Enhydrobacter sp.: one gene and its partner. The protein of the gene in region 1 interacts with the protein of each later gene in a pairwise test. Links are inferred from orthologs where the notes say so. Each region holds a gene or a part of one and is shown in the gene's direction. Other genes may lie near its edges.

Region 1 (10,004 bases):
CATCCGGGCGTGCGCAGTGTGCACGACCTGCGCACCCGCTCTTCCGGCCTGACCCAGTTCATCCAACTCCACGTCGTCTTGCATCCCACCATGTCGCTCGGCCGCGCGCATGTGATCGGCGATTCGATCGAGGCGGCGATCCGCGAGGCCTATCCGCAAGCCGAGGTGATCCTGCACATCGATCCGTGGAACGACGACGAACCTCGTCTGGCGCCGGACTGATGGCAGCGGAGCGCCCCTCGTTCGTCGTGGAGGATCAGTCCGAGGTAATCGGTTTCCTCGAGCGGCGTCTGGCGCCCGCGACGCGCATCGACACGCACGGTGCCGTGGTCTTCCTGACCGATGAGCGTGCCTACAAGCTCAAGCGCGCGGTGAAGTTTCCCTATATGGATTTCTCCACCGCCGATCGACGCTGGGCGATGTGCCAGGCCGAGATCGACATCAACCGGAGACTGGCGCCCGAGGTCTATCTTGGAGTGGCGCCGGTGCGGCGGGCCGGCCCGGATCGACTTGCGCTCGGCGAAGTGGGGGAGTCCGTGGCCGACGCCGTCGATTCGCTGGTCGTGATGCGCCGGTTCGACGACAGCAAGCTGTTCGACCGCCTGGCCGATCAGCGGGCGCTGACGATCGAGATGATGGGAGCGCTGGGCGCGCGAATTGCCCGTTTCCACGACGGCTTGCCGCCAATTCGCGACGGCTTCGGCCGTCCCGACGACTATCGCCAGTCGGTTGCGGCGGATATCCGCCAGATGCGCGAGCAGGGCAAGCGTCTCGACCCGGCGATGAGCGAGGCGCTGGCCGACGCCATGCCAAGGTCGCTCGAGCCCTTTGTCGATCTCGTCGCACGACGAGTCGAGGAAGGCGCGATCCGGCGCTGCCACGGCGACCTGCATCTGCGCAACATCGTGCTGATCGAGGGCAAGCCGGTGCCGTTCGACGCGATCGAGTTCTCCGAGCGCATCGCCAATATAGACGTGCTGTACGACCTCGCCTTCGCGCTGATGGACCTTTGCCATCGCGGTCTGCGCGCGCTTGCCAACCGGCTGCTGAACGAATGGCTGTGGCGCATCGGCGAGCTCGAGGGGGCACCGCATGACGAGGCGTTGGCGCTGCTGCCGATGTTCCTCGCGCGACGGGCTTCGATCCGGGCCTATGTCGATTCCTCGGTGACGGCGGTGAGCGGGGCGGACAATGAGCCGGCCCGCGCCTACCAGCGCGCGGCCCTCGCTTTCCTGCAGCCGGCGCCGCCGCGGCTGCTGGCGATCGGCGGCCTGTCCGGCAGCGGCAAGACGACGAAAGCCCTGCAGCTTGCGCCTGAGATCGGCCGCGCGCCGGGCGCCGTTGCCGTGCGCAGCGACGTCGAGCGCAAGCGGCTCGCCGGCATCGCGCTCGAGGAGCGCATGCCGGCCGGCAGCTATACGCCCGAGGCCTCGGCCGCGGTCTACGGCGCAATGATGGCGCGCGCCGAGCGCCTCCTGCGCGCCGGCCATAGTGTCGTGCTCGACGCGGTGTTCGCCCGGCCGGAGGAGCGACAGGCGGCGGAGGCGGTGGCGGCGACGGCGGGCGTGCCGTTCGAGGGGATGTGGCTGGATGTGCCCAAGGACATCGCGCAGGCACGCGTTGCCGCGCGCAAGGCAGACGCCTCGGACGCGACGCCCGCGGTGGTGGAGCGCCAATTCGGCTACGAGCTGGGCGAGATCAGGTGGAAGCGGCGTTAAGGAAGGTTCATGCCCGTTTCTTCGCCGCAGCGCTGCGCGGAAGGAGGCGGGCGAGGTAACGGCCGGTGTAGCTCTCGGCAACCTTGACGATTTCCTCCGGCGGGCCCTCGGCGATGATACGCCCGCCGCCCGCGCCGCCGTCGGGTCCCATGTCGAGGATCCAGTCTGCGGTTTTGATGACCTCGAGATTGTGCTCGATCACGAGAACGGTGTTGCCGCCCTCGACCAGCCGGTGCAGCACCTCGAGGAGCTTGCGCACGTCCTCGAAATGGAGGCCCGTGGTCGGCTCGTCGAGGATGTAGAGCGTGCGTCCCGTGGCACGGCGCGACAGCTCCTTGGCGAGCTTGACGCGCTGGGCCTCGCCGCCGGAAAGCGTCGTCGCTTGCTGGCCGATATGGATGTAGCCGAGCCCGACCTGCTGCAGGGTCAGGAGCTTGTCGCGGATCACCGGGACGGCCTTGAAGAATTCGACGCCTTCGTCGACCGTCATTTCCAGCACATCGGCGATCGACTTGCCGCGGAAGGCGATCTCCAGCGTCTCGCGGTTGTAGCGCTTGCCCTTGCAGACGTCGCACTGGACGTAGACGTCGGGCAGGAAGTGCATCTCGATCTTGATGACACCGTCGCCCTGGCAGGCCTCGCAACGGCCGCCCTTGACGTTGAAGGAGAATCGGCCGGGCTTGTAGCCGCGCTCGGTCGATTCGGGCAGTTGCGCGAACCAGTCGCGGATCGGCGAGAAGGCGCCTGTGTAGGTCGCGGGATTGGAGCGGGGTGTGCGCCCGATCGGCGACTGGTCGATGTCGACGATCTTGTCGAGATGGCCGATGCCGTCCAGGCCGTCATGCTGGCCGGGATGCTCGCGCGCACCGTTTAGACGCTTGGCGAGCGCCTTGTAGAGCGTCTCGACGATCAGCGTGCTCTTGCCCGAGCCGGAAACGCCGGTGACGCAGGTGAAGGTGCCGAGCGGGATGGAGGCCGTGACGTTCTGCAGGTTGTTGGCGCGCGCGCCTTTCACGGTGAGCCAGCGGCCTTTCCCCTTGCTTGCCCGGGCCGTCGGCTCGCGCCGCGCCTGCGGGATGGGGATCTGGCGGAAGCCCGACAGATACTGCCCGGTCAGGCTGGCGCTGTTCTGCATCACTTCCTCGGGTGTACCTTCGGCAATCACCTTGCCGCCATGCGCGCCGGCACCGGGTCCCATGTCCACGAGGTGATCGGCGGCGCGGATCGCATCCTCGTCGTGCTCCACGACCAGCACCGTGTTGCCGAGATCGCGCAGACGCGTCAGCGTCTTCAGGAGCCGGTCGTTGTCGCGCTGATGCAGGCCGATCGACGGCTCGTCGAGCACGTAGAGCACACCGGTGAGGCCGGAGCCGATCTGCGAGGCAAGGCGGATGCGCTGGCTCTCGCCGCCGGACAAGGTGCCCGAGGTGCGGTTCAACGTGAGATAGGAAAGGCCGACATTGTCGAGGAAGCCCAGCCGCTCGTTGATCTCCTTCAGGATGCGGGCGGCAATTTCGCGTTGCTTGGCCGTGAGCTTGGGGTCGAGCTCCTGGAACCACTTCACCGCCTCGCCGATCGAAAATTCGGTGACCTGGCTCACGTTCAGCCCGCCGATCTTCACGGCCAGCGCCTCGGGCTTGAGACGCGCCCCGCCGCATGCCTCGCACTTCGCCTCGTGCTGGAAGCGCTCGAGGTCCTCGCGCACCCAGGAGGAATCGGTCTCCTTCCAGCGCCGATCGAGGTTGGGGATCACGCCCTCGAACGGCTTGGTCGTCTGGTACTGGCGGATGCCGTCGTCGTAGCGCATGGCGATCGCCTCGCCGGCGCTGCCGTGCAGGATGACGTCGCGTACCTTCTTGGGCAGATCGCGCCAGGGCGTCGACATCTTGACCTTGTAGTGCTTGGCGATGCTCTCGAGCGTCTGCTGGTAGTACTGCCCCGACGAATCGGCCCACGGCGCGACCGCGCCCTCGGCCAGCGACAGGCGATCGTCCGGCACCACCATCTCCGGATCGAAGAACATCTTCACGCCGAGACCGTCGCAGGCCGGGCACGCGCCTTGCGGCGCGTTGAAGGAGAAGAGCCGGGGCTCGATCTCCTCGATCGTGAAGCCCGAGACGGGGCAGGCAAAGCGCGAGGAGAAGATCGTCCGCTCGCCGGTGTCGGCGTTCTCGGCCACCGCAAGCCCTTCGGCGAGGTCGAGCGCCGTCTCGATCGAGTCGGCCAGCCGATTGCCGAGATCGGGCTTCACCACCAGCCGGTCCACGACCACGTCGATATCGTGCTTGTATTTCTTGTCGAGCGCCGGCGCCGCGGCGATCTCGTGGAGGCTGCCGTCGATCTTGACGCGCTGGAATCCCTTCTTCTGCAATTCCTGCAGGTCCTTGCGGTACTCGCCCTTGCGACCGCGCACGATGGGCGCCATCAGGTAAAGCCGCGTGCCTTCGGGCATCGCCTTCACCCGATCGACCATCTGGGACACGGTCTGGCTCTCGATCGGCAGGCCTGTAGCAGGCGAATAGGGCACGCCCACGCGGGCGAACAGCAGGCGCAGGTAGTCGTAGATCTCAGTGACGGTGCCAACGGTCGAACGGGGATTGCGCGACGTCGTCTTCTGCTCGATCGAGATGGCCGGCGAGAGGCCCTCGATCGAATCGACGTCGGGCTTCTGCATCAGCTCCAGGAACTGGCGGGCATAGGCCGACAGGCTTTCGACATAGCGCCGCTGGCCTTCGGCGTAGATCGTATCGAAGGCGAGGGAAGACTTGCCCGAACCGGAGAGGCCGGTGATCACGACCAGCCTGTCGCGCGGCAGGTCGAGGTCGACGTTCTTCAGATTGTGTTCGCGAGCGCCCCGGATCGAAATGTACCGGTGCGGCTCGGCGGCGGGTAAGCGTGACTTGGCCATCTCTGGAGCAAGAATAGGCGATGCGCGGGATCAGCGCATATGGCTATCCACAGCCGAATCCGCCACCCCGATCCGTGTCAGGAAATGTCAGGCGGCTGCCGCCTCCGCTTCGGCCGCCACTCGCGCGGTCGGCCGGTCGTTCATCAGGAGCTGCAGGGTGCCGGCAACCAGGCCGATCAGCACGCCGATCTTCCAGGCGAGGTCGTAGGAGCCCATGAGATCAAAGAGATAGCCGCCGCCCCAGGCGCCGAGGAAGGAGCCGGCCTGGTGGCTCAGGAAGGCGATGCCGGTCAGCGTCGAGAGGAAGCGCAGGCCGAAGATCTGCACCACCAGCCCGTTCACCAGGGGGATGACGCCCAGCCACAGCGTGCCCATGGCGGCGCCGAACAGCACGACCGAGAGCGGCGTCGGCGGGAAGCTGAAGAACAGGGCCAGGGTGATCGAGCGCAGCAGATAGAGCCCGCCCAGCAACAGCCGCTTGGGGTAACGATCGCCCAGCCAGCCGAACAGCCACGAGCTCAGAATATTGAAGCCGCCGATCAGCATCAGGACGATCGCGCTGTAGGAGGCGTCCATGCCACACTGGGCGAGGTAGGTCGGCAGGTGGGTCGTAAGGAACACGAGCTGCAGGCCGCAGACGAAGAAGGCGGCCGCCATCACGAGATAGCCACGATGGCGGCGCGCCTCGCCCAGGGCGTTCGCCAGCGTCAGGTGCCGGTCGGCGGCGACGCCGTTGGGCAAGCGATCGGCGCGGCTGCCGACCAAGGCGGCCGGCAGCATGGCCAGCGCCAGGATGAGGAAGGCCCAGAGGCCGGCCCGCCAGCCCTGATGGTCGAGAAAGTAGGCGGCGATGGGCGCGGTCAACATGGTGCCGACCGAGCCCGCGGCCGAGACGATGCCGAAGGCCAGGGTCCGCCGCTGGGGCGCCACCACGCGGGCGGCGATGTTGGCGGTGATGCCCGAAGTCGTGCAGGCGAGCGCCACACCGATGAAGACGCCGGCGCCCAGCACGATCGGCCCTGTGCTTGTCGCGGTCGCGGTCAGCCAGAGGCCGAGCATGAAGATCAGGCTGCCGGCCAGCGACACGAAGCGCGTGCCGTACTTGTCGGCAAGGGCACCGGCGAACGGCTGGCTCACGCCCCAGGCAACCTGCTGCACCGAGATGGCCAGCGCGAAATCGGAGATGGCGATGCCCAGCTCGTGCGAGGCCGGAGCCTGGAAAAGCCCGAGATTCTGGCGAATGCCCATGGCAAGCGTCATCATCAGCGCCGCGCCGGTCAGCATCGCGTAGGCCTCGCTCCGCGAGACCTTGGAAACGTGGAAGGCGTCCTTCATAGGTAAACGATACGAACGGCCATCGGCCCAGGCCAATGAAATCCCCGAGGGCCGCCATGAGGCCGGCTCACAACGCGACCGGCGACGGGCGGTTCCTTCGGTGCCGAGTCGCCATCACTGTAGAATGCGGGCCATGGGGCCCGAGGGAGATCGGCAATGCCCAACGCGAGCCAGAAGCGCATCTGGTACCAAAGCTTCGTCCATCCGGTCGAGCAGGCGCCGTATGTCGAGAGCCTGCAGGCAACGCTTGCCCGGGTTGCGGGAGCGGATGTGCACTTCGAGGTCCATGGCCTGGATCCACCAGATCATTCCTTTCACCCGTTGACCGAGTTCCGCTGCGCCAACCAGGTCATCCGCAATGCTCTCGAAGCCGAACAGTCGGGCTATGACGCGTTCGTCCTTGGGCATTTCCAGGAACCGGGCCTGCTCGAAATCCGCGGTTGTCTGGACATTCCCGTCATCGGGCTGGGCGAGGCGAACCTGCTGGCAGGGCTCAGCCTCGGCCATCGGTTCGGGCTGGTGACGATCGATCCGATCCTCATCCCCTGGCACGACCGGCAGGTGAGATCCCATGGCCTGGCCGAGCGCTATGTCGGCACCACGGCACTCAAGATGAACCTCCCGTCCTTCATGCAGGCATTCACCGACCAAGCCACCTATGGCCGCGTGCGCGAGCAGTTCGTGGCGCAGGTCAAGCCGCTGATCGCGGCGGGAGCCGAAGTGGTCATTCCCGCCGGCGGCCTGCCTATGCTGCTGTTCGCGCGTGAATGCCCCTTCGTCGTCGATAGCGCACCGATCATGAATGGCATCGCCGTCGTGGCAAAAGCCGCCGAAATGGCGCTCGCCCTGAAGACGATCACCAAGGTCGTGGTCAGTCGGCGAAGCACCTATGCGAAGGCCGCGCCGGAGGCGATCCGCGAGTTCCTGGCGCGCTGAGCCTGCGGGGCCGGTTACAACCTGAAATCGGTGGCTGCCCACAGGGCGGTGGGGCTAGGTTGCCGGCCGTGAGGTAGGTGCGGCGCCCCGCTGCACCGGGAAAGCGAAGGAGGCCCCGATGGCGGGCAGTGTCAACAAGGTCATCCTGATCGGCAATCTCGGCCGCGACCCGGAAGTGAGGTCCATGCAGGACGGCAGAGCCATGGTGAACATGTCGGTCGCGACGTCCGATACATGGCGCGATCGCCAGACGGGCGAACGCAAGGAGCGTACCGAGTGGCACCGCGTGGTGATTTTCAACGAGAAGCTGGCCGAGGTGGCGCAGAAGTACGTGCGCAAAGGATCGAAGGTCTACGTCGAAGGACAGCTCTCGACCCGCAAGTGGACCGACCAAAGCGGCCAGGAGCGCTATACGACGGAGGTCGTGATCCCGCGCTTCAGCGGCGCGCTCACCATGCTCGACGGTCGCGGCGGCGGCGCTGAAGTCGGCAGCGGCGGCATGGAGGACGAAATCGCCGGCGGTTCGTCGAACGGAGGCCGCCCGGCTTCGCGCGCCGGCAAGGCCGAGCTCGACGACGACATTCCGTTCTAGGCGGGTAGCCCCATCGCCCTGAGCTCGGCGGCGGTCTCTGCAGCCGAGCGATGATGGATGGCGCGCATGCCGACGGCGCGGGCTCCTTCCACGTTGGTCAGCACATCGTCGATGAACACCGCCTCGCCCGGCTGGAAACCGCCGGTTCGGCAAACCAGCTCGTAGATGGCGGCATCGGGCTTGGCATGGCCGATCAGGCCGGAGACCACGTAGTCGCGAAACAGCCCGAGGAATGGGTGGCGCTGGCGGGCGGCGCCGCGCAGCCACGGGTCGAGCAGGTTGGGGGCGTTCGACAGCAGAAAAAGGGGCGTCCCCCCGGCATGCAGCCGCTCGACCAGCGCGGCCATCTCGGGAAAAGCATGGTCGCACATCTCGTCGAATCGCCCATAGAAGGCGTCGATCAGCTCCTCCTTGTCGGGATGCAGCGCCTGCAGGCGCCGAGTCGCTTCGGCTGGATCCCCGCCGTGGTCCTGGACGGCGTGCCATTCACGAGTGGCGACCTCGGCGAGGAAGCGCTCCATCTCGGCTGGATCGGCGAACAGCTTCCGGTAGAGATGGCGTGGGTTCCAGTCGATCAGCACGCCGCCGAAATCGAAGACGGCAACGGAGGGGTTTGGGGGGCTTGTTTTCGAGGCCAAAGGCGGGTCTTTCAAAGGGTGGTTTTCACGGTCAATTTAGCCTGTCAAATCAAGACGTTAAAGGCAGCTTCCCAGAGCGATTTTTGTTGGTCTTTCGGGCCTGGTTTGCTACTGTGCAAAACGTCTTCGCCGACCCTCCGGCGGGGCCGATAAAACGAGCAAAAAACCAGGTTCCACTTGAGCGACGATACGACCCTGCCGCCGGCGCCGCCGCCGTCCGGCACGCCTCCGCCGACCCCGCCGCACGACATCGCGCCGATCACGATCGAAGAGGAGATGCGTCGCTCCTACCTCGATTACGCGATGAGCGTGATCGTGGCGCGCGCCCTGCCCGATGCGCGCGACGGGCTGAAGCCGGTGCAGCGCCGTATCCTCTACGCCATGAAGGAGAACGGCTACGATTCGACCCGGCCGTTCCGCAAGTCCGCCCGCATCGTCGGCGACGTGATGGGCAAATATCACCCGCACGGCGACTCGGCGATCTACGATGCCATGGTGCGCATGGCGCAGGATTTCTCGATGCGCCTGCCGCTTATCTCGGGGCAGGGCAATTTCGGCTCGATGGACGGCGATCCGCCGGCGGCCATGCGCTACACGGAGGCGCGGCTTGCCGTTGCCGCCGAATCGCTGCTGGCCGACTACGACAAGGACACGGTCGATTTCCAGCCGAACTACGACGAGCGGGAGCAGGAGCCGACGGTGCTGCCGGCGGCCTTCCCGAACCTGCTCGCCAACGGCGCGGGCGGCATCGCCGTCGGCATGGCGACCAACATCCCGCCGCACAATCTCGGCGAGCTGATCGATGCCTGTTGCGCGCTGATCGACAATCCCGAGCTCACCATCCAGCAGGTGATGGAGCACGTGCCGGGCCCCGACTTCCCGACCGGCGCCACGATCCTCGGCCGCAACGGCATCCGTGCCGCCTATGAACTCGGCCGCGGCTCGCTCGTCATGCGGGCCAAGACCAGGATCGAGGAAATCCGCGGCGGCCGCGAGGCGATCGTCATCACCGAGATCCCCTACCAGGAGAACAAGGCCCGCCTGCACGAGCGGATCGCCGAGGTCGTGCGCGACAAGAAGGTCGAGGGCGTTTCCGAGGTCCGTGACGAGAGCGACCGCGATGGCGTGCGTCTCGTCGTCGAGCTGCGGCGCGACGCCATGGCCGACGTGGTGCTGAACCAGCTCTATCGCTACACGCCGCTGCAGACGACGTTCGGCGTCAACGCCCTGGCGCTGGATGGCGGCCGGCCGCGCCTGATGACGCTGAAGGAGCTCCTGGAGGCGTTCATCCGCTTCCGCGCCGAGGTCCTGACGCGCCGCACCAAGTACGAGCTCAATCATGCCCGCGACCGCGCCCATGTGCTGGTCGGGCTCGCCATCGCCGTCGCCAATATCGACGAGGTGATCGACATGATCCGCCGCGCGCCGGATCCCGTGGTCGCGCGCGAGCGGCTGATGGCGAGGGACTGGCCGGCGGCGGACGTGGCGCCGCTGATCCTGCTGATCGCCGAGCCGGGCCGCGAGGTCTCCGACGAAGGCACCTATCGCCTCTCCGAGGCTCAGGCCCGCGCCATCCTCGAGCTGCGCCTGCAGCGACTTACCGGCCTCGAGCGCGACAAGATCGCGGACGAGCTGACCGAGGTCGCCAAGCTGATCGAAGGCTATCTCGAGCTGCTGGGCGATCGCGACAAGCTGTTCGCCCTCATGCGCAAGGAACTGATCGAGATCAAGGAGCAGTTCGCGACGCCGCGGCGCACCGAGATCGTCGACAACGAGTTCGAGCAGGACGTCGAGGACCTGATCCAGCGCGAGGACATGGTCGTCACCGTGACCCACGGCGGCTACGTCAAGCGTGTGCCGGTCTCCGCCTATCGGGC
Region 2 (13,022 bases), 1.0 Mb from region 1 along the record:
CCATGCAGGCAGAGCAGACATCGTTCCTGTTCGGTGCGAACGCGCCCTTCATCGAGGAGCTCTACGCGCGCTTCCTCGAGGATCCGGCCCGAGTCGATGCCGACTGGCGCACCTTCTTCGAGGCGCTGGCCGAGGAGCGGGGCGATGTGCTGGCCGAAGTGCGCGGCGCTTCCTGGGCGCCCAACGGGGCCCGCGTGATCGATGTTCCCGACTCCGAGATGCCGCGCGCGGCCGCCAACCTCAACATCAAGGGCGGCGACGGCGCGGCGGCGATGCCGTTCGCGGGCCAGGGCGAAGAGGCGATCCGCGCCGCCGCCTACGATACCTCGCGCGCGTTCCTGCTGATCCGCGCCTATCGCATCCGCGGCCATCTCGAGGCGGACCTCGATCCACTCGGCCTGGTGAAGCAGGCGCCTCATCGCGAGCTCGATCCGGCGACCTACGGCTTCGGCGACGGCGACTGGGATCGCCCGATCCTGATCTTCGGCGTGCTGGGCCTGGGCGACGCCGCAACGCTGCGCCAGATCATGGACCGGCTGCGCAAGACCTATTGCGGCAAGATCGGCGTCGAATACATGCACATCTCCGACCCCGACCAGAAGGCCTGGATCCAGGAACGCATCGAGCATGTCGAGAACCGCACCGACTTCACGCTCGAAGGCCGGCGCGCGATCCTGCAGCGGGTCGTCGACGCGGAAGGGCTCGAGAAGTATCTCGGCCTGAAGTTCGTCGGCACCAAGCGCTTCGGCCTCGATGGCGGCGAATCGCTCATTCCCGGCGTCGAGCAGATCCTGAAGCGCGGCGGCCAGCTCGGCGTGCGCGAGGTGGTGATCGGCATGCCCCATCGCGGCCGCCTCAACACGCTCGTGCACGTGATGCACAAGAGCTACACCGCGCTCTTCTCCGAATTCCAGGGGCGCCCCTCGTTGCCCGAGGAGATGCGCGGCTCGGGCGACGTCAAGTACCACCTCGGCGCCTCGGCCGACCGCGAGTTCGACGGCAACGTGATCCATCTGTCGCTGGCGCCCAACCCTTCGCACCTCGAGGCGGTCGACCCGGTGGTGCTGGGCAAGGCACGGGCCAAGCAGGACCAGCGCGGCGACGAGGAACGCAGCCAGGTGATGGCGATCCTGATGCATGGCGATGCAGCCTTCGCCGGCCAGGGACTGGTGGCGGAGAGCCTCGACCTCAGCGACCTCGCCGGCTACCGCATCGGCGGCGCCATTCATCTGGTGGTCAACAACCAGATCGGCTTCACCACGCTGCCGACCTCCTCGCGTTCGGGCCCCTATTGCACCGAGGTGGCCAAGATCGTGCAGGCGCCGATTCTGCACGTGAACGGCGACCATCCGGAAGCGGTGGTCCATGCCTGCCGCATCGCCACCGAGTTCCGCCAGCGCTTCAAGCGCGACATCGTGATCGACATGTTCTGCTATCGCCGCTACGGGCACAACGAGTCGGACGAGCCGATGTTCACCCAGCCGCTGATGTACAAGAAGATCGGCGGCCACAAGACGGTGAAGCAGGTCTACGCCGCGCAGCTCGAGGCCGAAGGGGTCGTGAGTGCGGCCGATGTCGCGGCGATGGACGCGGAGCTCAGGCAGAAGCTCGACAAGGCGCTGGAAGCGGCCGCCAACTACAAGCCCAACAAGGTCGACTGGCTGGAAGGCAAGTGGACCGGCTTCACCGTCGCGCCGGGCGAAGAGGACCGCAAGGGCATGACGGCGGTCGAGCTCGACCGGCTCGTCGCCGTCGGCAAGGCGATCTCCGAGCCGCCCCCGAACTTCGACCTCAACCGCAAGATCGTTCGTCTCCTGCACGAGAAGCGCAAGGCGATCGAGACCGGCAAGGACATCGACTGGGCGACCGGCGAGGCGCTGGCCTTCGGGACGCTGCTCGCCGAGGGCACGCCGGTGCGCCTCAGCGGCCAGGACTCGGCGCGCGGCACCTTCTCGCAGCGCCATTCGGAGCTGATCGATCAGACCACCGAGCGCAAGTACGTGCCGCTCAACAATCTCGGCGGCGAGCAGGCGCATTTCGAGGTCGTCGACAGCCCCTTGAGCGAGGCGGGTGTGCTGGGCTTCGAGTACGGCTATTCATCGGCCGAGCCCAACGCCCTGGTGCTGTGGGAGGCGCAGTTCGGCGACTTCGCCAACGGCGCGCAGGTCATCATCGACCAGTTCCTGTGCTCGGGCGAGAGCAAGTGGCTGCGCATGAACGGCCTCGTGATGCTGCTGCCGCACGGCTACGAAGGGCAGGGGCCCGAGCACAGCTCGGCGCGGCTGGAGCGCTATCTGCAGCTCTCGGCCGAGGACAACTGGCAGGTCGTCGTGCCGACCACGCCCGCCAACTATTTCCATGCGCTGAGGCGTCAGGTCCGGCGCCCTTTCCGCAAGCCGCTGATCGTCATGACGCCGAAGTCGCTGCTGCGCCATAAGGAGTGCGTCTCGACGCTGGCGGATTTCGGCCCCGGCTCGTCGTTCCGGCGCATCCTGATCGAGACCGAGACGCTGGCCGATCGCGAGAAGGTACGTCGCGTCATCCTGTGCAGCGGCAAGGTCTACTTCGACCTCTTGGCCGAGCGGCGCAAACGCAAGATCGACGACATCGCCATCCTGCGCGTCGAGCAGCTCTATCCGTTCCCGATCACGCGGCTGGGCGTGCGGCTCGCGCACTACCCCAACGCCGAGGTCGTGTGGTGCCAGGAGGAGCCCGAGAACATGGGCGCCTGGCACTTCGTCGACCGCCGCATCGAGCGCTCGCTCTCGGGTATCGATGTCAGAAGCAAGCGGCCGGTCTATATCGGCCGCCCCGAAGCGGCGTCGCCGGCGACCGGCGCGCTGCGCACGCATCTCAAGGAACAGGCCGATCTGGTCGATCGCGCGCTCACGGTCGGCTGACGCGCACGGTCGGCGACGAAGGAGGTTTTGAGTCATGGCCGTCGAGATCAAGGTCCCGGCGTTGGGTGAATCGGTCACCGAGGCGACCGTCGCCAAGTGGCTGGTCAAGGCGGGCGACGTGGTGGCGATCGATCAGCCGTTGTGCGAGCTCGAGACCGACAAGGTGACGGTCGAGGTCAATGCCACGGTGGCGGGCACCATGGCCGATCTCGCCGTGGCCGAGGGCGCCACGGTGCAGGTGGGCGGCGTGCTGTGCCATATCGAGGCCGGTGCCGGCGCCGCTGCTTCGTCCGCGTCCGCCGGTCCCGCGCCGGTGGCTGCGCCGCCGAAACCGGCGGCGGCCGTTCCGCCTGCGGTCCACACGGCTCCGGCGCCGGTCATGGCCGGCGTGGGGCCGGGCGCCAATCTCGCGGCCTCCGGGCCCGCCGCGCGCAAGCTCGCGGAAGAGAAGGAGGTGGCCGCGTCGGCGATCCAGCCCACCGGCAAGGACGGTCGCGCCACCAAGGCCGACGTGCTGGCCGCCCTGCAGTCCGTCCCGGCGCCGAGCGCCGCGCCTGCCGTCAAGCCGGCCGTGCCGGCCGGGCCGCGGCCGCGCGCCGACCGCGAGGAGCGCGTGCGCATGACGCGCCTGCGCCGCACCATCGCCAACCGGCTCAAGGAGGCGCAGAACACCGCCGCCATGCTCACCACCTTCAACGAGGTGGACATGACCAACGTCATGGCGTTGCGCGAGCGGCTGAAGGCGGATTTCGAGAAGAAGCACGGCGCGCGGCTCGGCTTCATGTCCTTCTTCGTCAAGGCCTGCATCGCCGGTCTCAAGGAGCTGCCGGCGGTCAACGCCGAGATCGAGGGCGACGAGCTCGTCTACAAGAACTACTACGACATCGGCGTCGCGGTCGGCACGCCCAACGGCCTCGTGGTGCCGGTGCTGCGCGATGCCGACGTGCTGGGCTTCGGCGAGATCGAGAAGGGCATCGCCGATCTCGGCCGCAAGGCGCGCGACGGCAAGCTGTCGATCGCCGACCTGACGGGCGGCACCTTCACCATCTCGAACGGCGGCGTCTACGGCTCGCTGATGTCGACGCCGATCCTGAACCCGCCGCAGTCCGGCATCCTCGGCATGCACAAGATCCAGCAGCGGCCGATGGTCGTGGGCGGCGAGATCAAGGTGCGGCCGATGATGTACCTGGCGCTGTCCTACGACCACCGCATCATCGACGGCCGCGAGGCCGTGCTGTTCTTGGTGCGCGTGAAGGAATGCATCGAGGATCCCGAGCGGCTGCTGCTGGGGGTTTGAGCGTTAGCGAAAACAGTGTCGTCCCGAGCGCAGCGAGGGATCTTTCGCCATCGGCAAGGATCCCTCGCTCGCTGCGCTCGGGATGACACCGAGTCTGGAGCGGCGATAGGCGATGGCAAACGAAACCTTTGATCTGGTGGTGATCGGCGCCGGGCCCGGCGGCTATGTGGCGGCGATCCGGGCGGCGCAGCTCGGCATGAAGGTCGCGGTGGTCGAGAAGCGCGCGACTTTCGGCGGAACCTGCCTGAACGTCGGATGCATCCCGTCCAAAGCGCTGCTGCAGTCGTCCCACCTCTTCGAGCAGGCGGGCCATGATCTCGCGGTTCACGGCATAGAGCTCGGCTTGCCCAGGCTCGACTTCGCGCAGCTCATGAAGCGCAAGAACGAGGTGGTCGACGCCACCACCAAGGGGGTCGCCTTCCTGTTCCGGAAGAACAGGATCACGGCCTTCCAGGGCACCGGCCGCATCGAGAAGGCGGGTTCGGTCGCCGTCCTGGGCGACGACGGCGCGGTCAAGGAGACGCTGTCGGCCAGGAACATCCTGATCGCCTCCGGCTCGGAATCGACGCCGCTGCCGGGCGTCACGATCGACGAGAAGAAGATCGTGTCCTCGACCGGCGCGCTCGAGCTTGCCGAGGTGCCCAGGCGCCTCGTGGTCGTGGGCGCCGGCATCATCGGCCTGGAGCTGGGCTCGGTCTGGCGCCGTCTCGGCTCGGATGTGACGGTGATCGAGTTCCTCGACCGCATCACACCCGGCGTCGACGACGAGGTGACCAAGCACTTCCATCGCATGCTCGCGAAGCAGGGCCTGAAGTTCAGGCTGGGCTCGAAGGTGACCAGGGCCGAGCCTTCGGCCGGCGGCATTGCGATCACCGTCGAGCCGGCCAAGGGCGGTGCACCCGAGACGCTCGAAGCCGACATCCTGCTGGTGTCGATCGGCCGGCGGCCGTACGTCGAGGGCCTGGGTCTCGACAAGGCGGGCGTCAAGCTCTCGTCGCGCGGCCGCATCGAGGTCGATGCGCATTTCCAGACCTCGGTGCCCGGCATCTATGCGATCGGCGATGCGATCGACGGACCGATGCTCGCCCACAAGGCAAGCGAGGACGGTATCGCCTGCGTCGAAACGCTGGCCGGCCAGAAGGGCCATGTGAACTGGGATCTCGTGCCCTCGGTCGTCTATACCCAGCCGGAGGTGGCCTGGGTCGGCAAGACCGAGGAGCAGCTCAAGGCGGAGGGCATCGCCTACAAGATCGGAAAGTATCCCTTCACGGCCGATCCGCGCAGCCGCGCCAACGGCGCCACCGAGGGCTTCGTGAAGGTGCTGGCCGACAAGGCGACCGACCAGGTGCTGGGCGTGCACGTCATCGGCGCCGAGGCCGGCACCATGATCGCCGAGGCAGTGATGGCGATGGAGTTCTCGGCCTCGGCCGAGGATATCGGCCGCGTCTGCCACGCCCATCCGACTGTGAACGAAGCGATGAAGGAGGCCGCCCTCGCGGCCTGGGACAGGCCGATCCACCTGTAGAGACGTTTGCCATGAAGACAGTGTCGTGACCGACATGCGCAAGCCGTTGATGGTGCTCGCGATCGTTGCCTGCCTGATCATGTCGGTGATCGGCGGTCTCGTGCCCATCCTGCAGGGCTGGATCTTCTTCGTGCTGGCCCTCTACCTCTTCGCCACCGAATTCGACAGCGGCCGCCGCTATGTGAAGGCGGCGCGTCGCCGTTGGCCGACCCTCTCGCAGTGGATCTCTAAGGCGCGGACCCACCGCTGGGCGCCGCGCCACCTGCGGGAGTTCGACGATCTCACCGATCCGTCGAAGTGAGCTCTCCGCCGGCTCAGTCCTTTGCCGTCCCCGCACCGCCGCCGTTCAGACGGTGGTAGACCGCCTCGGCGATCGGCAGCAGCTCGTCGCGCGACACGGCGCCCGTGACCGCGAAGCCGAAACCGCGGTCGATCCAGGCGAAAGTCGAGATCTCGCCCTCGTGCCGGAAACGGAAGGCCGTCTCGTTGCCCTGTGCGGCCCGGACATAGACCGTGAGACGCTTGCCCGCCGGATCGTCGTACATGAGCTGGGCGGCTGCGCCATCGTCCGATGGCAACAGCCGTCCGCCCATCAGGCGGTAGCCGAAGCGGCTGAGATCGGGCGCGACCAGCGGCTTGCCGAGGCGCCGCGACAGCCATTGCAGCAGGTGGGCCTCGTGCCGGGCGTCGACCTCGACCGGATGGGCGACTTCGACGACGAAGGTGCGGTAGGCGGCCGACGCGCTGTCGGCAACCGCGGTCGTGGCCGGCGTCGCTCGTGCCGCGGCCGTTTCGGTTCGGCTTGCGCCGATCCAGCCGGCGCCGATGCCGCCGGCAAACAGCAGCACACCCGCCGCGGCCAGGCCGGCCCGTCGTGCCCATCGGCGCCGGCGCGCGGCCTGGATATTGACGATCCACAGTCGGGACGGGACCGGTTCGGCGAACTTGCCCCCGAGCTGGCCGCGCAGCGTCGCGCGCTGCCGCTGTTCCAGCATCACGCGCTCGCGCACATCCGGATGCTGCGCCAGATAGGCTTCGATCTCGGTCCGCCGCTCGCCGCCGGCGCAACCGTCGACATAGGCCTGCAGATCCTCCTCCCGGACCACGGCGTCCCGGCCGGTCATTTCACTCTCCGGAGCAATGTTGTGCGGCCGGTCTCGACGATCGCGCGCAGCCGCTGGCGGGCCCGCGACAGGCGCGACATCACCGTGCCGACCGGCATGCCCAGGATGCGCGCCGCCTCGTCGTAGGAGAAATCCTCGACCCCCACCAGCAGCAGCAGCGACTTCTGCTCCTCGGGGAGCTGGTCGAGCGCCGCCAGCACGTCGTGGACCTCGAGCGTGCTCTCCTGCCGGGCCGGCACGCCGGGGAGGGCCGCATCCTCCATCGCGACCGGGCTTTCCCGGCGGCGGTCCTGCCGCCAGCGGCTGAGGTAAAGGTTGCGCTGGATGGCGAACAGCCAGGCCCGCAGATCGCCGTCGGCGCGTCGCAGCGCCCAGCGCGACAGCGCCCGCTCCAGCGTGTCCTGCACGAGATCGTCGGCGCGCTCGTGGTCGCGCAGCAGGGCGTAGGCATAGCGGCGCAGCGCCGGGATCTGCTGCTCCAGAAGGGCGGCAATGTCGGCCATCGAGGCGTCAGTCTACGCGAAAGCCGGGACGCCGGCGGGTGGGCATTCGGGAAACGCGGCCGGCGCCCCGGCTTCCGTCAGGGTCGGGCGACGTGCCAGGCGCCCTGCAGGAAGCCATCGCCGGTCGTGTCGCCGGGCTTGGTGTCCTTGACCCATCCATAGAGCGGCTTGCCCTTGTAGGCCCACTGCTTCAGCCCGTCGTCGCGGGTGACGATCGACCAGTTGCCGGAGGCCTTGGCGCCGTCGGCGACGAGGAGCGGCGGCCAGTTCTGGGCGCACTTCCCGTTGCAGACCGACTTGCCGGGCGTGTCCTTGTCGAAGGTGTAGAGCGTCATGCCCTTGGCATCGACGAACATGCCGTTCTTGGTCGACGGCGCCATCGACGAGGGCTCGGCGGCCAACGCCGCCCCCGATGTGGCGAGCGCCATGGCAAAGACCGTGAAAGCGAGCTTCTTGAGCATATCTCCTCCGTGCAGATGTTGACGCACGAAAGAGAGACGCTGGCAGGGAAGGTCTATTCCCGCCGCCGGTAAAGAAATGTGATCTACCGCGCCTTCGCCCTGGGATGGGCGGCGCGATAGACGGAGGTCAGGCGGGCGGCGTCGACGTCGGTGTAGCGCTGGGTGGTCGAGAGCGAGGCGTGGCCCAGCAGCTCCTGGATGGTGCGCAGGTCGCCGCCCGCGCCCAGAAGATGGGTGGCGAAGGAGTGGCGCAGGACGTGCGGCGTCACCGAGTCGGGCAGGCCGAGCTGCCGGCGGATCTCGCGCACCCGCTTCTGCACGATCGCGGGGTCGAGCGGGCCGCCGCGCGCGCCGAGGAAGAAGGCATGGCTGCCGGCGAGGGCGGCGAGATGCGGACAGGCGTCGCGATAGGCGGCCAGCGCCTCGAGCGCCTGTGGCAGGAGCGGCACGATCCGGGTCTTGCGGCCCTTGCCGGTAACGGCCAGCGTGTCACGGCCCGCGCCCAGGAGGTCCTCGACCATCGCCTTGGTGAGGCCGAGCGCCTCGCCGATGCGCAGGCCGGCGCCGTAGAGCAGCAGCAGGACGGCCGCGTCGCGCTTGTCGATCCAGGGCTCGCGCTCCCGTTCGGACTCGGCCTCGAGAACCTCGTCCATGTCGGCCTCCGAGAGCGCCTTGGGCACCGCGTGCGGCAGCCTGGGCGTCTGCAGCGTGCCGATGCTGGCATTGTGCGCGAGCTTTTCCCTGTCGAGGAAGTGGAAGAAGGAGCGCACCGAGGACACCGCGCGCGCCGTCGAGGGGCGCGCCAGCCCGTTGCGGGCGCGGTCGGCGAGCCAGGCGCGGAACTCGGCGGGCTTCAGCCTGGCGAGCGCGTCGAGCGTCGGCGGTGCGCCGAGATAGCTGGTCATGAAGCCGAGGAAGGTCGCGACGTCGTGCTCGTAGGCGACGAGGGTATGATCGGCGAGCCGTCGCTCGCTTTTCAGCCAGTCCCGCCATGCCTCGCGCGCGGCCGCGAGACTCCCCGGCATGCCGCTACTCGGGCAGGTCGAGCCAGGCGCGGATGGTGTTTTCCAGCACCTTGGCCAGGAAGAACAGGAGCTCGGTCGCCATGTCCGGCCCGAACGCCTCCGGGTTGCGCGAGCCGAAGCACATCACGCCATCCGGCGAGCCGGACGACACACGCAGGCGCAAGAGCACGTCGGACTGCACGAACCGGGCGACATCGCCGAAGAAGGCTTCCTCGCCCGTGACGTGGCTGCGCAGGCGGGCATGCTTGTCGGCGCCGACGGCGGCATCGATCGCGCCCGGCTCGAGCACATAGACGCCGCGCACCGACGCCGCCCTCTTCGGCGCGTCGGGCGTGCCCTCGATCGCGAGGGCGATGAAATCGACGTCCAGGAGATCGGGCAGCTCGTGGGTGACGACATGGATCATCTTCTCGAAGCTCGACGCCTGGATGATGCTGATCACCGCCGCCTGGATTCGGTTCTGGACGATCTGGTTCTGCCTGGAGTTGGCGATGATCTCCGTGCGCTCGCTCTTGAGGCGATCGATCTCCGAACGCAGGCGCTTCAGGATCGCCTGCTGCATGTCGATGACGCCCGGACCCTGGATCGGGGAAGAGAGGCCAAGCTCGCCCGCCAGCTCGGCATGCTTGGTGAAGAAATCGGGGTGGGCCTTGAGATAGGCCACGACATCGTCGGCCGTGATCAGCTTCACCTGCCGCCCCGACCCGTCGGGCGCCTCCACGGTGCCCTCGGTCTCCCTTCCGCCCATGCCCCCGCGCCTCGCGGTCAGAGGATCGACTGGCCGGTCTTGGCCCAGTCGTCGAGGAAGGCCTTGAGCCCGTTGTCGGTCAGCACATGCTTGAAGAGGCCACGCAATACGTTGGGTGGCACCGTGGCGACATCGGCACCGAGCTTCGCCGCCTGGATCACATGCTGGCTGTGGCGCACCGAAGCTACCAGCACCTGCGTCTTGTAGTCCGGATACTGGCGGAAGATCGTCATGATCTCGGCGATGAGATGCATGCCGTCCTGGCCGATATCGTCGAGGCGGCCGACGAAGGGCGAGACGAAGGTGGCTCCCGCCTTGGCCGCCAGCAGCGCCTGCGCCGCCGAGAAGCAGAGCGTGACGTTCACCATCGTGCCCTCCGAGACCAACGCCTTGCAGGTCTTGAGGCCGTCGGGCGTGAGCGGCACCTTCACCGCCACATTCTTGGCGATCTTGGCGAGCTTCCTGCCTTCCTCGAGCATCCGCTTGTGGTCGGTCGACACCGTCTCGGCGCTGACCGGGCCGGGAACGACGGCGCAGACTTCCTTGATCACCTCGAGCATGGGTCGGCCGGACTTCATGATCAGCGAGGGATTGGTGGTGACCCCATCCAGGAGCCCCGATGCGGCGAGGTCCTTGATCTCGGCGACATCGGCGGTATCGACGAAGAACTTCATATAAAATACCCCAATGGCCAGTGGTTCGGATTGGCGTGCCGCCGCAATTTCTAGCGATTCGCCCGCGCAGCCACAAGCCGCGCAGGTGGAGGAGGCGCGCCCGGGATCGGTGGAAAACGGCAACCTCCGGACAGTGCGTGTCCTTCTGCCGCTCCCCCTTGCCGATGCCTATGACTACAGCGTGCCGGAGGGCCTCGAGGTTGCGGCGGGCGCCTTCGTCATCGTGCCGCTGGGCAAGCGCGAGACGATCGGCGTCGTGTGGGGCGAGGGCACGGGCGACGTGCCGCGCGAGAAGCTGCGCCACGTGGCCGACATCCTTCCGGCGCTGCCGATGACCGACGCGTTGCGGCGCTTCGTCGAATGGGTCGCGGCCTACACACTCGCGCCGCCCGGGGCCGTGCTGCGCATGACCATGAGCTCGCTGTCGGCGCTCGAGGCGGCGCGCAAGGAGACGATCTATCGCCTGGCGCCGACGGCCCTCGAAGGCGAGCCGAAGCTGACGGCTGCCCGGCGGCGCGTGCTGGAGGCGTTGAAGGACGGCCCGGCCATGCCGGCGGCCGAGCTCGCGCATCTCGCCGGAGTCGGAACCTCGGTGGTGAAGACCATGGCCGCGGCCGGCCTGCTCGAGGGCGTGGCGCGCGAGATGCGGCGCGCCTTCCCGCAGCCCGACGGCCGCCGCGACGGGCCGGCGCTCTCCGACGCGCAAAGGCGTGCCGCCGAGGCCCTGATCGCCAGGGTGAAGGCGCATCGTTTCTCGGCGACGCTGCTCGACGGCGTGCCCGGCGCCGGCAAGACCGAGGTCTATTTCGAGGCGATCGCCGCGGCGCTGGGCGCAGGCCGCCAGGTGCTGGTGCTGCTGCCCGAGATCGCGCTCACCGCACAATGGCTCAGGCGCTTCGAGGATCGCTTCGGTGCCGCGCCTGCCTCGTGGCACTCCGATCTCACCAGCCTGGAACGGCGCGAGACCTGGCGCGGCATCGCCGACGGGCGCGTGAAGGTGGTGGTGGGGGCCCGCTCGGCCCTGTTCCTGCCGTTCGCGAAGCTGGGGCTGATCGTCGTCGACGAGGAGCACGACGGCTCGTTCAAGCAGGAGGAAGGCGTCACCTACAATGCGCGCGACATGGCGGTGGTGCGCGCCCGGCTGGTCTCGGCGCCGGTCGTGCTCGCCTCGGCGACGCCGTCGCTGGAAAGCATCGCCAACGTGACGGCTGGCCGTTACGAGGCGCTGCACCTGCCGGCGCGGCACGGCGGACAGCAGCTCGCGAGCCTGTCGGCAGTCGATTTGCGCAAGACCCCGCCCGCACGCGGTCGCTGGCTGTCGCCGCCGGTCGTCGAGGCGATGAGGCAGACGCGCGAGGCCGGCGAGCAGGTTCTGCTGTTCCTGAACCGACGTGGCTATGCGCCAATCACCCTGTGCCGCGCGTGCGGGCACGGCCTCGAATGTCCGCATTGCTCGGCATGGCTGGTCGAGCACCGCTTTCGCCGCACGCTGGTCTGCCATCACTGCGGCTACAACGAGCCGCCGAGCGCGGCATGCAAGCATTGCGGCGCGGTCGACCAGTTCGTCGCCTGCGGGCCGGGCGTCGAGCGCATCGCCGAGGAGGCGCATGCGCTCTTTGCCGACGCGCGGCTCGAGCTCTTCACGTCGGATACCCTGATCAATCGTCACGAGGCGACAGCCGCCGTCGAACGCATGATCGCGGGCGAGATCGACATCCTGATCGGCACACAGATGGCGGCGAAGGGGCACCATTTTCCCAATCTCACGCTCGTCGTCGTGGTCGACGCCGATCTGGGATTGAACGGCGGCGATCTGCGGGCCGCCGAACGGACCTTCCAGCTCCTCTATCAGGTGGCCGGCCGGGCGGGCCGCCAGGACCGGCCGGGCCGCGCGCTGGTGCAGACCCATATGCCGGAGCATCCGGTGATGCAGGCCCTGGTCGCGAACGATCGCGACCGCTTCGTCGCCGCCGAGCTGGCCGACCGGGCGGCGGCCGGCATGCCGCCTTATGGCCGGCTGGCCTCGCTGATTGTATCGGGACCCGATGCATCGGTCGTCGACAATGTCTGCGCCGCCATCGCGCGCCGCGCGCCGCACCGGGCCGGGGTCTCGGTGCTCGGCCCCTCGGTCGCGCCGCTCGCCCTGTTGCGCGGCCGTCACCGCCGCCGCTTCCTGCTCAAGACCGGCCGCGATGTTGCGGTGCAACCGTTGCTGCGCGCCTGGCTTTCCGAGATCGGCCTGCCGGGTTCCGTCCGACTGCAAATCGACGTCGATCCCTACTCTTTCCTGTGACAAGGGGATGCGGAAAAGGCAGGTAATACGGGCTCTTAGCAATCTTGCGCCGGGGAAGGGCGCATGGTAGCAACGCGCGCTTTTCCGGCCCGGGGCGGCACGCGATGAGGGGCGTTCTTCCGGAAAAGAACTTGGGTTTTCAAGGGCTTACCGGCCGGCAACGGCACAGGGAGAGGCTTTCGACGTGTCAGACGCTAACTCCGCCACATCGGGTGTTGCCGGACGCTATGCCAGCGCGCTGTTCGAGCTCGCAGACAATGCCCGTGCGCTCGACCAGGTCGCGCAGGATCTCGCCAGCTTCCGCCGGCTCCTCGATGAAAGTGCCGACCTCGCGCGCCTGATCGCGAGCCCCGTCATCGGCCGCGAGGTGCAGGGCAAGGCGCTGCTGGCCGTGCTCGATGCCGCGGGCATCGCGGGCCTTACGCGCAATTTCGTCGGCACCGTGGCCGCCAACGGCCGTGCCCGCGAGCTG

Evidence for each region.
Region 2: the proteins of ssb (region 1) and OJF58_RS14675 interact in binary tests that used the Escherichia coli proteins (3 or more experiments, as listed by UniProt). The link is inferred for Enhydrobacter sp. from one-to-one orthologs.

Annotation. Positions count from the first base shown.
Region 1 is NZ_CP126889.1:3,966,210-3,976,213, forward strand. What follows is about bases 5,768-8,752. They hold ssb (single-stranded DNA-binding protein), read left to right. Parts: upstream 5,768-7,015; coding sequence 7,016-7,489; downstream 7,490-8,752. Other genes in these bases: OJF58_RS19830 (MFS transporter), read right to left, coding at 5,768-5,961; OJF58_RS19835 (aspartate/glutamate racemase family protein), read left to right, coding at 6,232-6,897; OJF58_RS19845 (HAD family phosphatase), read right to left, coding at 7,486-8,127; gyrA (DNA gyrase subunit A), read left to right, coding at 8,377-8,752. Also shown: OJF58_RS19815 (cation diffusion facilitator family transporter), read left to right, coding at 1-222; OJF58_RS19820 (bifunctional aminoglycoside phosphotransferase/ATP-binding protein), read left to right, coding at 222-1,718; excinuclease ABC subunit UvrA, read right to left, coding at 1,726-4,626; more of OJF58_RS19830, read right to left, coding at 4,714-5,767; more of gyrA, read left to right, coding at 8,753-10,004. UniProt on the Escherichia coli protein: Plays an important role in DNA replication, recombination and repair. Binds to ssDNA and to an array of partner proteins to recruit them to their sites of action during DNA metabolism. Acts as a sliding platform that migrates on DNA via reptation.
Region 2 is NZ_CP126889.1:2,915,428-2,928,449, forward strand. The notes cover bases 9,989-12,958. They hold OJF58_RS14675 (primosomal protein N'), read left to right. Parts: upstream 9,989-10,366; coding sequence 10,367-12,550; downstream 12,551-12,958. Other genes in these bases: fsa (fructose-6-phosphate aldolase), read right to left, coding at 9,989-10,257; OJF58_RS14680 (F0F1 ATP synthase subunit delta), read left to right, coding at 12,735-12,958. In the rest of the region: OJF58_RS14625 (2-oxoglutarate dehydrogenase E1 component), read left to right, coding at 3-2,900; odhB (2-oxoglutarate dehydrogenase complex dihydrolipoyllysine-residue succinyltransferase), read left to right, coding at 2,935-4,197; lpdA (dihydrolipoyl dehydrogenase), read left to right, coding at 4,310-5,722; OJF58_RS14640 (hypothetical protein), read left to right, coding at 5,748-6,023; OJF58_RS14645 (anti-sigma factor), read right to left, coding at 6,037-6,846; OJF58_RS14650 (sigma-70 family RNA polymerase sigma factor), read right to left, coding at 6,843-7,349; OJF58_RS14655 (hypothetical protein), read right to left, coding at 7,427-7,810; OJF58_RS14660 (tyrosine recombinase XerC), read right to left, coding at 7,894-8,835; OJF58_RS14665 (DUF484 family protein), read right to left, coding at 8,840-9,583; more of fsa, read right to left, coding at 9,601-9,988; more of OJF58_RS14680, read left to right, coding at 12,959-13,022.